3 regions of the Luteimonas sp. KH_071 genome follow, and region 1 is predicted to be linked to each of the others. Evidence: predicted binding sites of a transcription regulator. Region 1 holds the regulator's gene; each other region holds the start of a gene.
The links. Region 1 encodes HrcA, which represses chaperone genes, less so after heat shock. Its sites were predicted from a motif close to TTNGCACTCNNNNNNNNNGAGTGCNAA; they were not measured.
Positions count from the first base shown of each region.

Region 2: rpoH (RNA polymerase sigma factor RpoH) is a predicted target of HrcA. The motif match lies at 3,340-3,366, and genes of this name have one in related genera.
Region 3: AC3IRM_RS14035 (co-chaperone GroES) is a predicted target of HrcA. The motif match lies at 4,212-4,238, and genes of this name have one in related genera.

Region 1 is NZ_CM174458.1:1,667,240-1,672,725, forward strand. It holds gene AC3IRM_RS07900 (RnfH family protein) at 1-44, shown strand, start outside; gene AC3IRM_RS07905 (outer membrane protein assembly factor BamE) at 64-450, opposite strand; gene fur (ferric iron uptake transcriptional regulator) at 570-974, shown strand; gene recN (DNA repair protein RecN) at 1,102-2,769, opposite strand; gene hrcA (heat-inducible transcriptional repressor HrcA) at 2,916-3,956, shown strand; gene grpE (nucleotide exchange factor GrpE) at 4,021-4,551, shown strand; gene dnaK (molecular chaperone DnaK) at 4,687-5,486, shown strand, end outside.
Region 2 is NZ_CM174458.1:3,041,312-3,046,797, forward strand. It holds gene AC3IRM_RS13965 (NAD(P)/FAD-dependent oxidoreductase) at 1-982, shown strand, start outside; gene zupT (zinc transporter ZupT) at 1,062-1,871, shown strand; gene AC3IRM_RS13975 (hypothetical protein) at 2,020-2,355, shown strand; gene rpoH (RNA polymerase sigma factor RpoH) at 2,450-3,328, opposite strand; gene glnE (bifunctional [glutamate--ammonia ligase]-adenylyl-L-tyrosine phosphorylase/[glutamate--ammonia-ligase] adenylyltransferase) at 3,528-5,486, opposite strand, start outside.
Region 3 is NZ_CM174458.1:3,058,647-3,064,132, reverse strand. It holds gene AC3IRM_RS14050 (TlpA disulfide reductase family protein) at 1-447, opposite strand, end outside; gene AC3IRM_RS14045 (protein-disulfide reductase DsbD family protein) at 444-2,882, opposite strand; gene AC3IRM_RS14040 (acyloxyacyl hydrolase) at 3,382-3,867, shown strand; gene AC3IRM_RS14035 (co-chaperone GroES) at 4,285-4,575, shown strand; gene groL (chaperonin GroEL) at 4,732-5,486, shown strand, end outside.

The sequences.
Region 1 (5,486 bases):
ATGCGCGCCGCCGCCGCGCGGCTGCGAGCCGCGGCGGAAGCTGAGCCGGCAATCAGCGCACGATCAACGGCGCCGGTTGCCCTTCTCGCGCGGCAGGTTGCCGAACTTGCGCATCTCTGCAGCCAGCTCCTGGTCGCGCTTGGGGAAGTACTCGCCTTCCCAGCGTGCGAGCTGGTCGTTCTCGAAGAACACGGTGAAGTTCTTCACTTCGGTGCGGCCGCGACGGTCCACACGCTGCGACGCGGTGTAGTCCCAGCGCTGGTGGTGGAAGGGGTCGGCGATCGACGGCGTGCCAAGCAGCGCCTCGACCTGCGCCTTGCCCATGCCGACCTGCAACTGCTCGACCGAGGAACCATCGATCAGGTTGCCCTGGTAGATCGGCTGCTTGTACAGCAGGCCGCAACCGCTGGTGGCGAGGGCGAGAACCGGAACGAGAAGGAGCTTGTGCATGTCGTGGGTGACGGCCTGGAATGACCGCCCGATGATACACTGCGCGCCACGCCGCAACCGCGATCCAGGCAGCTGGCGTTCAACCCCCAGTGGCATGCCTGCCTGTATTCGGAGACACCATGGAATCGCTCGACCTGCGCAAGGCCGGACTGAAAGTCACCCATCCGCGGATGCGGATCCTGCAGTTGCTCGAGCAGCGCACGCCGCGCCAGCACCTGACGGCCGAGGACATCTACCGCCAGTTGCTCGAGCAGGGCGATGAGATCGGCCTGGCCACGGTGTACCGCGTTTTGACCCAGTTTGAGGCCGCCGGTCTCGTACTCAAGCACAACTTCGAGGGCGGGCACGCCGTTTATGAGCTCGATCGCGGCGGCCATCACGACCACATGGTCGACGTGGATACCGGCAAGATCATCGAGTTCGAAAGCGATGAGATCGAAGCCCTGCAGCGGCAGATCGCAGAACAGTACGGCTACATCCTCGAAGAACATTCGCTGGTGCTGTACGTCCGCAAGAAGCGCTGACGCGCCGCGAATCGGATCACGCGCCGCGCACGGTGCTTGGTGACAGACGGACGCGCGCATCGGCGCGTCCTGTATCCGGATTCCAGATCGACTGCAGGCGCAGAAGGCCGTCTAGCGGCCCATTCCCTCAGACCATGCCCTGCAGCAGTTTGCGGGCGGCAGCGCGCGCCTCCTTGCTGACGTCGACACCGCCGAGCATGCGCGCGAGTTCCTCGGTGCGCTCGCCGGTATCGAGCAGGCTGACCTGGCTCTCGGTCGCACCGTCGGCGCTGGACTTGTGCACGCGGTAATGCGTGTGGCCCTTCGAGGCCACCTGCGGCAGATGGGTCACGCACAGCACCTGCCTGCTTTCGCCCAGTGCGCGCAGCTTGCGGCCGACGATATCGGCGACCGCGCCGCCGATGCCGGAATCCACTTCGTCGAACACCATCGTCGGCACCGCGTCGTGGCCAAGCGCAGCGACTTCGATCGCCAGCGAGATGCGGGACAGCTCGCCGCCCGAGGCCACCTTGCGGAGCGCACGCGGCGGTTGCCCGGCGTTGGCCGACACCATGAATTCCACGCGCTCCGCGCCCTGTGGATCGGGCCGCGAGGTCTCGACCGGTTCGATCGCCACCTCGAACACGCCGCCGCCCATGCCGAGCTCGTGGATCAGCGCGGTGGTCGCCTTCGACAGCGCCTTGGCCGCCTTGCGGCGTGCCGCGCCGAGACGATCGGCGGCGGTGCGCCAGCGGCCCATCGCGGCTTCGATCTCGCCGTCGAGCTGCTTGAGGCGTTCCCCGGCGCCGTCGAGCTGGTCGAGCTCGCCTGCGAGGCGCGTCTGCACATCGACGAGTTCTTCCGGCGTCACGCGATGCTTGCGCGCGAGTTCGTGGAGCCGGCCGAGGCGCTGTTCCAGTGTTTCGAGTTGTTCGGGATCAATATCCAGATCGTCGCGGACCTGCCCAAGCAGCAGTGTGGCTTCGTCGAGCTGGATCGCGGCGGCGTCGAGCATCGCGTCCACCTCGCCCAGCCGCGGCTCATGCGCGCGCATCCGCGCCAGCTCGTGGCGCAGCGTCTGCAGCGCCTGCGGCAGTCCGAGATCGTCGTCGCCGCGCATACGCTCGAGCGCGGTGTCGCAGGTCTGGATCAGGCCGGCGGCGTTCGCGTGCCGGCGATGGCTCGCGAACAGATCGGCCACCGCGTCGGCGGCGAGCGCTTCGCCATCGAGCTCGTCGAGCTGGTGGCGCAGCCAGTCGCGGCGCTCGGCGACGTCGCCGATGCCGACCAGCGCGTCGCGTTCCTCGTGCAGTGCGCGCCAGGCCTGCGCGGTCGCGCGGACTTCGGCCAGCAGCGCGCCGTTGCCGGCCTGCGCATCGAGCAGCGCGAGCTGGCTGCCGCGGGCGAGTAGGGCCTGGTGCTCGTGCTGTCCGTGGATCTCGACCAGATGCCCGGCCAGTTCACCGAGCTGGGTGATCGTCGCCGGCCGGCCGTTGATCCAGGCGCGCGAGCCGCCATCGGCGCGCAAGGTGCGTCGCAGCTGGCAGGTGTCACCGTCGTCGAGTTCGTGTTCGCGCAGCCAGCGCAGTCCTGGCGCGGCATCGTCGAGGGCGAATTCGGCATGCAGTTCGGCGCGCTCTGCACCATGTCGCACGATACCGCTGTCGGCGCGCTGGCCCGACAGGAAGCCCAGCGCATCGACCAGCAGCGACTTGCCGGCGCCGGTTTCACCGGAAATGACGGTCAGGCCGGCGCCGAACTCCAGATCCGACTGGCTGGCGACGGCGAAATTGCGGATGGCGAGATGGGTCAGCATGGGTGCGGATTGTGCCTTGGCGCGCTGCGGGCGAGTAGATCGTCGTGTGGATCGGCGTGCGTGGATGCGCTGGATAACGTGCGTCCGTCTCACGGTTAGAGACACCGGCGCTTGCATCGCAGGTAGGCGCACCGTATACCGCCCGCATGTCATCCGATCCCCGCCATCCGCTCGATCCGCGCGCCAGGCACCTGCTGCGCACGTTGATCGCGAGGCATATCCAGGATGGGGGGCCGGTCGGATCGCAGACCCTGGCCCGGCATGCGGGCCTCGATGTCAGTGCCGCGACGATCCGCAACATCCTCTCCGACCTGGAGGAAGCCGGCCTGCTGGCCTCGCCGCACACCTCGGCCGGCCGCGTGCCGACGGCGCAGGGCTACCGCGTGTTCGTCGACTCGCTGCTGCAGGTCAAGCCGTTGCGCGCACAGGAAATGGAGCGGCTGCGCGGCGAGCTGGGCGGCGGCGGTCAGCAGTCGTTGCTGGGCAGCGCGTCGGAACTGATGTCGGCGATGACGCATTTCGTCGGCGTGGTGTCGGTGCCGCGGCGTGAACAGCTGGCGTTCCGGCATATCGACTTCGTGCCGCTGGACGGACAGCGGGTCATGGCGATCATCGTCTTCGCCGACCATGAAGTGCAGAACCGCATCATCCAGACACGGCGCAGCTTCGAGACCTCCGAACTGGAGCGCGTGGCCAACTATCTCAACCAGCAGTTCGCCGGTCGCCCGCTGGGCGACATCCGCGCGGCACTGGTCGAGGAACTGCGCCACGCCCGCGACGAGATGGAAGCCTTGCTCTCGCATACGATGGAACTCGCCGAGCAGGCGCTGGTGCCGGGCGACGACGACATGTTGCTGGCAGGGCAGAACCGTCTGATCGGTGTGCAGGACCTGTCGGATCTCGACCGACTGCGCGAACTTTTCGATGCGTTTTCCCGCAAGCGCGAGATCCTGCAGCTGCTCGAACGCACCATCCGGGCCCCGGGCGTGCGCATCTTTATCGGCGAGGAAACCGGGCTGGCGCCGCTGGAAGGCATGTCCCTGGTGACCGCGCCCTACGGCGCCGGTGGCCGCACGCTCGGGGTGCTGGGCGTGATCGGGCCGACGCGCATGGCCTACGAGCGGGTCATCCCGGTGGTGCAGGCGACGGCGAGCGTGCTGGGCGCAGCGCTCCATCCCGAGCCTTGAATCGCGGGGACGCGGCCCCATAGCTGGTGCCGTCGGCGGCCAGACGCCCGCCCCGGAACCGGACATGACCCAGCCCCAACACGATGCCCAGACCCCGAATCTCCCTGAAGACGAGGCCGCCGAGGTTTCGGTCGAGCAGCAGCTCGCCGAGCAGGTGGAACTTCTGAGCGCCGAGCTCGAGCAGCTTCGCGCGCAGGTCCTGCTGGAGCGCGCCGATCTCGAGAACCAGCGCAAGCGCCTGGCCCGCGAGGTCGAAAGCGCGCGCCGCTTCGCCAACGAGCGCCTGCTGTCCGCGCTGGTGCCGGTGTTCGATGCGCTGGAAGCGGGCCTCGCCAACGCGACCGACGCCGATCCGCTGCGCAGCGGCGTCGAACTGACCCTGCGCGAGCTGACCAAGGCGACCGAGTCGGCCGGTCTGACCACGCTGGCGCCGGCGCCGGGCGACCCCTTCAACCCCGAGCAGCACCAGGCGATGAGCATCGTCGAGGTGCCGGGCGTGCCGCCGGGCGCAGTGGCCCAGGTGTTCCAGAAGGGCTATCTGCTCAACGAGCGCCTGCTGCGCCCGGCCATGGTCGTCGTCGCCAAGGCTGACTGAACGCCACGGGCTCCGGCCCGATCGCGAATTCCGATACGTCACACCGCTTGAACGCTGTGTTGCGTGTCCCCAGATCACGGTCATCGACGGCACCGGCCGTCACCCAGACACAAATCTCTTAGAGGAAGCACCGCAATGGCAAAGATCATCGGCATCGACCTCGGCACGACGAACTCGTGCGTGGCGATCATGGACGGCGGCAAGGCCAAGGTCATCGAGAACAGCGAGGGCGATCGCACGACGCCGTCGGTCGTCGCCTACACCAAGGACGGCGAGGTGCTGGTCGGCGCGTCGGCCAAGCGCCAGGCTGTGACCAATCCGCACAACACCTTCTTCGCGGTGAAGCGCCTGATCGGCCGCAAGTTCACCGACGGCGAAGTCCAGAAGGACATCGGCCTGGTGCCGTACAAGATCCTCGAGCACGACAACGGCGACGCCTGGGTGTCCACCAGTGACGGCAAGCGCCTGTCCGCGCAGGAAGTCTCCGCGCGCATCCTCGAGAAGATGAAGAAGACCGCCGAGGATTACCTGGGCGAGAAGGTGACCGAAGCCGTGATCACGGTGCCGGCCTACTTCAATGACAGCCAGCGCCAGGCGACCAAGGACGCCGGCCGCATCGCCGGTCTCGACGTGAAGCGCATCATCAACGAGCCGACCGCGGCCGCGCTGGCCTACGGCCTCGACAAGTCCGGCGGCGACCGCAAGATCGCCGTGTACGACCTCGGCGGCGGTACGTTCGACGTGTCGATCATCGAGATCGCGGAAGTCGACGGCGAGAAGCAGTTCGAAGTGCTGGCCACCAACGGCGACACCTTCCTCGGCGGCGAAGACTTCGACGCCCGCGTCATCGATTACCTCGTCGACGAGTTCAACAAGGACCAGGGCATCGACCTGCGCAAGGATCCGCTGGCGCTGCAGCGCCTGAAGGATGCGGC
Region 2 (5,486 bases), 1.4 Mb from region 1:
GACCCATGCCTACTTCGGCAACGACCACTGGGCCGCGCATGCGCCCGGGCTGAAGACGCTCGACGATGCGCTGCTGCTGCGGCGCAAGCTGCTGCTCGCCTTCGAGCGCGCCGAGGCCGAAACCGATCCCGACACACGCGCCGCCTGGCTCAGCTTCGCCGTCGTCGGCGGTGGCCCGACCGGTGTCGAACTCGCCGGCACGCTGGCCGAGATCGCACGCCACACGCTGCGCAGCGAATTCCGCAACATCGATCCGGCCCTCGCAAAGGTGCGTCTGATCGAAGCCGGGCCACGCGTGCTGTCGTCATTCCCGGACGATCTGTCGGACAAGGCGCGCAGGCAGCTGCAGAAGCTCGGCGTCGAGGTGCAGACCGGCACGCCGGTCGCCGACATCGATGCCGACGGCTACCGCCTCGGTGATCGGCGCGTCGCCGCGAAGACGGTGATCTGGGCCGCGGGCGTGGCGGCGTCTCCACTCGGCGCCCTGCTCGACGCGCCGCGTGACCGCGCCGGCCGGGTCCAGGTCGATCAGGATCTGCGTGTGCCGGGCCATCCCGACATCTATGTTGCCGGCGATCTCGCTGCGATCCAGAGCAACGGTCAGCCGGTGCCGGGTGTCGCGCCGGCCGCCAAGCAGATGGGGCGGCATGTCGCGACCAGCATCCGCGCGCGCCTGCGCGGCCAGGCGACGACGCCGTTCGCCTACCGCGACTTCGGCAATCTCGCGACGATCGGGCGCATGGCCGCGGTCGTCCATTTCGGCCGCCTGAAACTCTCCGGCGTGCTCGCCTGGTGGTTCTGGCTGATCGCCCACGTGTTCTTCCTGATCGGCTTCCGCAACCGTGTGGTCGTGTTGCTCAACTGGACTTGGGCGTACTGGAGCTACCAGCGCGCGGCGCGGATCATCTTCGGACCGCCGCTGGATACAGAACCGGCCATGCAGCCTGACAGTGACGGACCCGATACACCGCGCATCGGCTAGCATGGCCGCGCGCCCCACCAAGCCGGATCCGCAGCCGGGCTGAGTCTCTTCCCCTCCACACGTTCCGGCGTTTTCGCGCATGCTCGAAATCTCGACCCACAACTTCTGGATCGCGCTCGCGGTCACCACCGCGGCTGGCCTGGCGACCGGCCTCGGCAGCCTGCTGGTGCTGTTCGCGAAGCAGCCGAATGCGCGCCTGCTGTCGTTCGGCCTGGCGTTCGCGGCAGGCGCGATGGTCTACGTGTCGCTGACCGAGATCCTCGACAAGTCGATCCTCGCCTTCACCAACGCCTACGGCGAACAGCTCGGTTTCACCTGGGGCACGCTGTCGTTTCTCGGCGGCCTGCTGTTCATCGTCGGCATCGACCGTCTCGTGCCGAATCCACACGAGCGTCTGGAAGTCGACGACCCCTATTTCCGTGAGCACAACACCAGCTACATCAAGCGCGTCGGCCTGCTGACCGCCGTTGCGATCACCGCGCACAACTTCCCCGAAGGCCTGGCGACGTTCTTCGCCACGCTGTCGAACCCGGGGGTCGGCATGCCGCTCGCGTTCGCGATCGCGATCCACAACATCCCCGAAGGCATCGCGATCGCGGTGCCGGTGTACTTCGCCACCAACAACAAGCTCTACGCCTTCCTCGCCTGCCTGCTGTCGGGCCTGGCCGAACCGCTGGGCGCGTTGATCGGCTACGCGGTGCTGCGCCCGTTCCTGTCGGAGCCCGTGTTCGGCGTCGTCTTCGGCCTCATCGCCGGCGTCATGGTCTTCCTCGCCCTCGACGAGCTGCTGCCCGCCGCCAAGCGCTACGCCAAGGGCCACGAAACGGTGTACGGCCTGGTCTCGGGCATGGCGGCGCTGGCGATCAGCCTGGTGCTGTTCAAGTGGTGAGCGGGATATAGCTCACGCACACCGGGCGGAATCTGTTGCTCAGCGACCCTGAGAGGTTTTGGATCACGATTAGATAACCCCCCTTTCACAGCGAGTTCCCGCCCCCCTTGTTCAACCTTGAATCTCACTTTCAAGGAAGAGGTGGGACATGACGTCGAAAGTCTTGTTTTCAGCGATGCTCGCAATGGCGTTTGCTACGGCGCCGATTGCTTCGGCAAATTCCCAAGCCGAGAACGTGTCTATCATCGTCCAGGATCTGCAGAACTACGCGGAGGTCCGCAATCTGACGCTGACGGACATCAAAGTTGCTCGCGAGAGCGCAGCGGGCCTCGAAGCAGGCATAGCCAGCGAATCGTGCACCGTTACCGCGACCGTCTCCATTCCCGGAGGCACGGGCGTCGAGGTATCCGCAACGGCTCCGACCTGTATGCAGGCTATGAATATGCTGAAGGAATTGATTGCCGAGATGTCGCCTGTGTCCTGATCGAACGCTCGGATACTGCAAGAGGGCTCTCCTATCGCCCCAACGCAACGGCCCGCGCAAGCGGGCCGTTTCATCTACAGCAATAAATCGAAAATCAGGCCGCGAACAGCGCCTTCATCTTCTTCAGCGCGTTGGCTTCGACTTGGCGGATGCGCTCGGCGGACACGCCGTACTCGTCGGCGAGCTCCTGCAACGTCACCTTGTGATCGTCGTCGAGCCAGCGGCGGCTGATGATGTCGCGCGAACGGGCGTCGAGCGTCGCCATGCCTTCGCGCAGCAGGTCGAGCTTGTTGTCCTCGCTGTCGGTCCGCTCGTAGAGCTGGGCCGGATCCTCGTCGCGGGCGACCAGGTAGGCGACCGGCGCAGGCGGCGCATTGTCGTCGTCCTCGCCAGCCGGCGCGTCGAAACCGATATCGCGACCCGACAGACGCGACTCCATCTCCAGCACCTCGCGCTCGGACACGTTGAGGTCGGCGGCAACCGCCTTGACCTCGGCCGCGTTGAGCCAACCCAGGCGCTTCTTGCTCTTGCGCAGGTTGAAGAACAGCTTGCGCTGCGCCTTGGTCGTGGCGACCTTCACGATGCGCCAGTTCTTCAGGATGAACTCGTGCATCTCGGCACGGATCCAGTGCACGGCGAAGCTCACCAGGCGCACGCCGACATCGGGGTCGAAGCGCTTGACCGCCTTCATCAGGCCGATGTTGCCTTCCTGGATCAGATCGCCCAGCGGCAGACCGTAGCCGTTGTAGCCACGGGCCACGTGCACGACGAAGCGCAGGTGCGAATGCACCAGCTCGCGTGCGGCGTCGAGATCATCGTCGTCGCGGTAACGCTGCGCCAGCGCCTGCTCATCTTCGACCGACAGCACCGGAATCTGGTGCACGGCGCCGATGTAGGCATCCAGCGAACCCAGCGGGCTGAGGGTCGGGAGGCTGTTGGCAACCAGGGCGTGGGACATGGTCTGCGTGCTCATGGGGAGGGATGTTAGCAGTCGACAGGTCTGACTGCTAAGACGCACAGGAGTTCCCGAATGTTCCATTCACAGAACGACCTCGGAAAATCGTTTGACTTCTATTCACCAGCAGGATTGTCGCGTCTGCTTTCAGGAAACTCTGCAATCAATGGACAAGTCTGCATTCCCGACCGCCAACCCGGCATGAAACCCGACCTATTCAGGTCCAATCCCCCGCGCAACGGATTGTCTCGCGGGCGGTTTCGAGTCCGGGTGTCTCGACCACGATCCGGGTCCGGCGGTCCAGCGTGCAGCCCAGCCCGAGTTCGAGCAGCGTGGCGTGGGCCGCTCGCAGGTCCGCGCAGGTGCCCGCATTGAGCAGACCTTCGGCCCCGGCCGCCTCCAAGAGCAGCGGCGTGGCGCGCGGGGCGAGCAACGCGGGGCGTGTCGCCCCCTCGCGCAGCACCAGCCACTGCAACAGGAATTCCAGATCGACCAGGCCACCCCTGCCCTGTTTGAGGTCGAAGCGATCCCCGGCGCTGCGGTCCAGTTCGGCGCGCATGCGTCGCCGCATCGACAGCACGTCCTCGTGCAGCTTCGCCGGATCGCGCGGCGTCGCCAGAATGTCGCGGCGCACGTCTTCGAACGCGGCGGCCATGGGGTCATGCCCGGCCACGAAGCGCGCGCGGACAAGCGCCTGGTGCTCCCAGGTCCAGGCCCGCTCGCGCTGGTATTCCGCGTAGCTGGCCAGCGACGACACCAGCAGCCCCTTGCCGCCGTCCGGGCGCAGGCGCACGTCGACGTCGTAGAGGCGGCCGCCGCCGGTCACGGTGCCCAGCAGCGCGACGATCTTCTGTCCCAGGCGCGCCGCCCAGCGCTGTGCATCGAGCGGACGCGCACCGGTGGACCGCGCGTCGGCGGGCGCGTCATAGAGAAACACGAGGTCGAGATCGGAGCCGAAGCCCAGCTCCTCGCCGCCGAGGCTGCCGTAGCCGATCACCGCGAAGCGCGCGTCCGGCAATGCGCCATGCATGGCTTCGAGATCGCGCCTGGCCAGTGCGAGCACCGTATCGACGACCGCATCCGCCAGCCACGCCAGCTGACGCGTCGCGTCCTGGCCGGACTGGCGACCATCCAGCGTCGCGAGCGCGATGCGGAAACTCAGTTGCTGCCGCGTCTCGTTGAGATCCAGCAGGCCCGCTTCCAGATCCGGCTGCCGCAGCGCGCGCGCGCAGGCCTGGGCCATTTCGCCCCGCGGCAGCAGCGGCCCTTCATCACGCGTGTCGAGCAGTTCGTCGAGCAGCAACGGATGCGCCGCCAGGCGTTCGGCAAGAAACGCGCTGCGCTTGACCACGTCGACCAGACGCGCCAGCGCGGCCGGGCGTTCATCGAGCAGGGCCAGATAGCTCGCACGTCGCAGAATGTTGTGCAGCAGCGCGAGCAGCCGGCGGATCGCCTGCAGGGGGCGATCGGCGGGCGCCGATGCCTGCAGCAGGATCGGCATCAACCGGTCGAGTCGCGTGCGTGCGCTGTCGGACAGATCGCGCACGCTCGGCGAACGCGCGAAATCGCGCAGCGCGGTGTCGACGTCGGCGCTGTCGCTGAAACCGGCCGCCTCCAGCACCGCGCGCTCGCCACCCTCGGGCAAAGCCGTCCAGTAACCAGTGAGATCGTTGTCTGCAGTCGCCACACGTTGCTGGCTGCGCACGGCGAACAATGCATCGAACTCCTCCGCCACCGAGGCACGCACGTCGCGCAACGCATCAACGAGTGCGTCCCAATCTGTGTAACCAAGTCCGCGCGCAATCCGCAGCTGGTCCAGCGGATCGGCAGGCAGCCTGTGCGTCTGCGCGTCGCGCAGCATCTGCAGACGGTTCTCGAGCCGGCGCAGATGCCGGTACGCGTGTTGCAGCAACGCCAGTGTGTCGGCGTCGATCTGCGCATGCGCGTGCAAGGCGTCGAGCGTCGGCAGCAGGCGCCGGTCGCGCAGCGCGGGCTCGCGGCCGCCACGGATCAGCTGCAGCGCCTGGGCCAGGAATTCGATCTCGCGGATACCGCCGTCGCCACGCTTGATGTCGTCGGACAGCTCCTTTCGCGCAACCTCGGCCGCGATCATCGCCTTCATCTGCCGCAGGCCGTCGAGCGCACCGTAGTCGAGATAGCGTCGATAGATGAAGGG
Region 3 (5,486 bases), 1.4 Mb from region 1:
CAGGGCGATGGTGTAGGTCACCGGAATCCGCTCGAGGAATGCGCGCACCGCCTCGGCATCGTCGAGGGCGAGGCCCAGCACCTGTACGCCGGTGTCGCCCTGTGCGCGGGCGAAACGGTCGAGCTCGGGCATTTCCTCGATGCAGGGCCCGCACCAGCTGGCCCAAAGGTTCACAAGCACCGGGCGACCGGCGTAGGCGGCTGGTATCTGGAGCATGGGACCTTCGAGGCCCGCAACTTCGAATGGCGCTATCACATCGCCCCGGCCCGCGACGGTCACGCCTTCGGGTGGCGCGGGGGCGGTCGCACTGAGCGTGTCGGCATAGAGACGTTGTCCGGCCTCGGTGCCGAGCAGCGGACCCGGGCCGCCGACGAACAGGCTGGCGAGCACGCCGAGACCGCCGGCGACGACCGCGATCGCGACGACGGTCAGCGGACCGACCTTCATTGCGCCGATCCCGCGCGTCCGAGCGCGTCGACGACGATCGCATCGCTGAGCAGCGCCGGCAGGACCACACCGTCACCGCCGCCGGCCGGATACACCACATAGAGCGGCACACCCACCGCGCCATGCGTTTCGAGGAAGGCGCCGATCTCTGGATCCACATTGGTCCAGTCGCCGACCATATAGGTGGCGCCCGCCTCTGCCAGCGCAGACTTGAACGTGGCGCCGGACAGCACCCGGCGCTCGTTGGCCTTGCAGGTCACGCACCAGTCGGCGGTCATGTTGACGAACACCGGCGTGCCGGCGGCCCGCAAGGCGGCCAAGCGCTCCGCGGAATACACGACGTGCGTGCCGCCTTCGGTGGCTGCGGCGGCCGCGGTTGCTGGCGCCGTCAGCCGACCGACCGCGACCACCGGCAGCAATGCCACCAGTGCGAGTGCCAGCGCGAGTCCGCGATGCAAGGGGTGGCCGGTCCAGCGACGCCGCTCGAACCACCACAGCGCCAGCGCGAGCACGGTCATGCCGGCGACCAGCAGCGCCATCGCGTCGACACCACGCTGCTTGCCGAGCACCCAGGCCAGCCACAGCGCGGTCAGATACATCGGAAAGGCCAGCGCCTGCTTCAGCGTTTCCATCCAGGCGCCGGGCTTGGGCAGGCGGTCGGCCAGCGCCGGCACCATGCCGATCAACAGGAACGGCAGCGCCAGGCCGAGGCCCAGCATCAGGAACACCGCCAGCGCCATCGGCGTGGACGCGGTAAAGGCAAAAGCGAGCGCACCGCCCATGAACGGTGCGATGCACGGACTGGCGACCACGCACGCCAGCACACCCGTGAAGAAATCGCCCACCGGACCGCTGCGTCCCGCGAGCGCCTGACCGACATTGCCGATGCGCCCGCCGAGATTGAAGACGCCCGACAGGCTCAGACCGACCGCGAACATCAGATAGGCGAGCGCGGCGACGAACCACGGTTGCTGCAACTGGAAGCCCCAGCCCATCGCCTGACCGGCGGCTCGCAGCGCAATCACGAGCAGGCCCACCAGCGCGAACGCTACCAGTACGCCGGCCGTGTACCAGAGCGCATGCGAGCGCGCAGCTGCGCGACTGCCGCCGCTCTTCGCGATGCCCAGTACCTTCAGCGACAGGATCGGCAGCACGCAGGGCATCAGGTTCAACAGCAGGCCGCCCAGCAATGCCAGGCCAAGCGCCGCGAACAGGCCGATCGATGTGTCGCTCGGCGGGCGCGTGCGCGCTGCGTTGTCGGCGCTCGCATCGGGGGTTTCGGCCTCGAGAGTCGCCGCGGTGGACGCGTCGATGTCGCCGGAGGCGACAGGCGGGAGGCCTTCGGGCGTCGCATTGTCGTTCGCATCGACGGCTGCGTCTGTCGCAGTGGTCTCCCCGGTCGAGGCAGGGCCCGCCAGCGCAGCCGCAGCTTCCGCTACGGTCTGCACGCGACCCGCTGGCAAGGCGACCCGCACCGTGCGGGTCATCGGCGGATAGCAGATGCCCTCGTCCTGGCAGCCCTGGAACGTGGCGACGACGTCGACCTCCACGGCGCCGGCAGTCGTACGTACCAGTGGCAGCGGCACGTCGACCTGGTCGAAGTAGACCGTGACGTCGCCGAAATGCGCGTCATGGTGCGACTGTCCCGTCGGCCAGCGCGGCGCGCCGGCGCGGATGCCGTCGGCGCCGCGGACTTCGAAGCGGTTGCGGTCGCGATAGAGGTAGTAGCCCTTGGCCGGGGTGAAGCGTAGGAGGATCGTGTCGCCATCGCCCGCGATGGCCTCGAACGCGAACGCGCGCTCCGGCGGCAGCGCATCGTTGGCGCCGGTGAGCGTGGGCGTGCGGCCGGCGTTGTTGCCGCCGAGGGCTTGGCCGAAGGCGGCGAAACCCGAATCGCTTGCGGCCGACGCGCGCGCTGCACCCGTCGCGCCACGCGGCAAGGCGACCTGCAGCGTGCGCGTCTGCGGCGGATAGCAGATGCCCGCGTCCGCGCAGCCCTGGTATTTCACTTCGATCTGCACCCTGTCGACGCCGTCGGCCGGCGCGCCGGTGAGCACGGCGGTGACCTGGCGGCGATAGGTCTCGACCTCGCCGAAGAACTCGTCGGTGTGCTTGCGGCCGTCCGGCAACTGCAGCGGATTGGTCTTGAAGCCGCTCTCGACCCGCGCGCCCATGCGGTGCCGATACAGGTAATACCCATCGGCGATGGCCCAGCGGATTTCGATCCGGTCCGGCGCGACCGCCTCGGCGGACACCTTCAGCGCCTCGTCGACCGGCAGCACATCGTCGAAGCCGATGCCCTGCGCCCAGGCCGGCAGTCCGGCGAGCAGCAGCACGCAGGCCAGCAGCCACGCGGTCACACGGCGTGGCGGGCCGGGGAAGGGGTGAGGCCGGCACTCGCGGCCGGAGATGACATCGGAGGAGGGCGCACGCATCGCGCCAGTATCGCAGGCCGTTGCAGCGGATGCCGAACGCGGATTCAGCGCCGACCGCTCAGCCCGGTTCGTCCGGGGCGAGCGCGCGGGTGACCCAGCGGCAGGCCGGCTGGCCGGCTGGCCGGCTGGCCGGCGCCGACGGGCATGGCGATCGTCTCCAGCCGCGCGCAGGGACGCAGCGTGGACAGCCGGTCCCGCCGCTCAGGCAGCCTCCCGGCGGGGTCTGGATCATCGGCAGCACTTCTTCATCGACCACCACGTCGTTTCCGGCGCGATTGAGCGGATGCGCTCCCGCGGGGAGGTTGCCGCAGGGAGCGCGGCAGTCCTCGCGTGGCCTGCACGGCCTCTCCACGCGACCGCGGCCACGCTTGCGCGCCGGCGGGCGGACGCAGTATCCCGTCGACGGGAGAATGCGGCCCTGCGTATTACTAAACCCGTCGGTATAATTTCCGACCTTTACAGACCCAGACGAATCGCCTGGCGGTTCCCACAGAGCTCGATGCGCCCGATCACTTTCTTCATTGCCGCAGCCGTGCTCGCCTGCGCCGCCTTCCCTGCCGCCGCCCAAGGCGCTCCCATCGAGATGGGTGGTGGCGCCTCCGCCACGCGCGACAACGAGACCACCTTCGTCGCGAGCGCCGCCTGGCTGCCCGAATGGCGGCGCACCGGTCACGGTGTGCTGCGCTGGGACGTCGGCGCGATCTACGTGCGCGGGCGCGACAACACGCGATTCGATCTGTCCGAAGACGCCGGCGTCTTCCATGGCGGTGCGCGCTATGAGCGCGATAACGGCTTCGTCGCCGGGTTCGGTGTCGGCGTGCAGGCTGGCCGCACCAGCGCACTGTCGGGCAATCCGCAGTTCGTCAGTACGGTGGGCTGGCGCTGGCAACGGTTCTCTCTGCTGGCCCGGCACATCTCCAACGCCAGTATCAAGCAGCCCAACGATGGCGAGACGATGCTGCTTGCGGCATGGCGCTTCCGCTGAGCGGAGTCCGCGCGGCGCGTTTCGAGACGGACCCTGGCGCGCGCATGGCGTCGACCCCGGTCTGCGTCACAGCCGCTGAGCACGCCGGGCCGCCTGCGACGTAGTTGCGCCGGCATGGCGCCTGGCGACGCGCTGGTGCGCCTGCATCTGCATGAGATGCCGACAAAGGCGGCCTGGACGCGCCCCCGCGCCGTTGCACGCTTCCTCGACGCTCGCCTGTCCACCCCCGGGCTGCCTGGGCGTTTGCGGATGCTGAAATTTTTTCGCGCCCGCCCTTGTAATCCGATTCCCCGCGCCCATCTCCCGTGCGGCCCCGGTTCTGCCGGGTGCGTGCGCCAGGATTTCTGGCACTCCCCTTGGGCGAGTGCTAGAATCGGCGACCGATTTCTTTCCAATCAACAACTTAGCGAGGCTGTAATGAGCAACCTGAAGCCGCTTTACGACCGCATTGTGGTCAAGCCTGTCGAGGCCGAAGAGAAGAGCGCCGGCGGCATCCTGATTCCGGACAACGCCAAGGAAAAGCCCACCAAGGGTGAAGTCGTCGCCATCGGCGAAGGCAAGGCCCTGGACAACGGCAGCGTGCGCGCGCCGAAGGTCAAGGTCGGCGACATCGTGATCTACGGCCAGTACGCGGGCAGCGCCTACAAGGCCGACGGCATCGAATACAAGATCGTCAAGGAAGACGACGTCCTCGCGATCGTCGGTTGATCGAACGCGGGATTCGGAATTCGGGCATTGGGATTCAAGGCGTTGAGCGCCGTTTTCCAGTCCGTCCGAACTGACCGCAATCCCGCTTCTTCGGTGGTCAACGGACGCGTGTCCGTTCACCCCTAATCCCCAAATCCAGATTCCGGAGTTTTCCAAATGGCTGCCAAAGAAATCCGCTTCGGCGAAGACGCACGTTCCAAGATGGTGCGTGGTGTCAACATTCTCGCCAATGCCGTCAAGGCCACCCTGGGCCCGAAGGGCCGCAACGTCGTGCTCGAGAAGAGCTTCGGCGCGCCGACGATCACCAAGGACGGCGTGTCCGTCGCCAAGGAGATCGAACTGGCCGACAAGTTCGAGAACATGGGCGCGCAGATGGTGAAGGAAGTCGCCTCCAAGACCTCCGACAACGCCGGTGACGGCACCACCACCGCCACCGTGCTGGCGCAGGCGCTGATCCGTGAAGGTTCCAAGGCCGTCGCGGCCGGCATGAACCCGATGGACCTCAAGCGCGGTATCGACCAGGCCGTCAAGGCCGCCGTCGCCGAGCTCAAGAAGCTGTCCAAGCCGACGGCCGACGACAAGGCGATCGCGCAGGTCGGCACGATCTCCGCCAACTCGGACGAGTCGATCGGCACGATCATCGCCGACGCGATGAAGAAGGTCGGCAAGGAAGGCGTGATCACCGTTGAAGAAGGCTCGGGCCTGGACAACGAACTCGACGTCGTCGAGGGCATGCAGTTCGACCGCGGCTACCTGTCGCCGTACTTCGTCAACAACCAGCAGTCGATGTCGGCCGAGCTGGATGACCCGTTCATCCTGCTGTACGACAAGAAGATCTCGAACGTCCGTGACCTGCTGCCCGTGCTCGAAGGCGTGGCCAAGGCCGGCAAGCCGCTGCTGATCGTCGCCGA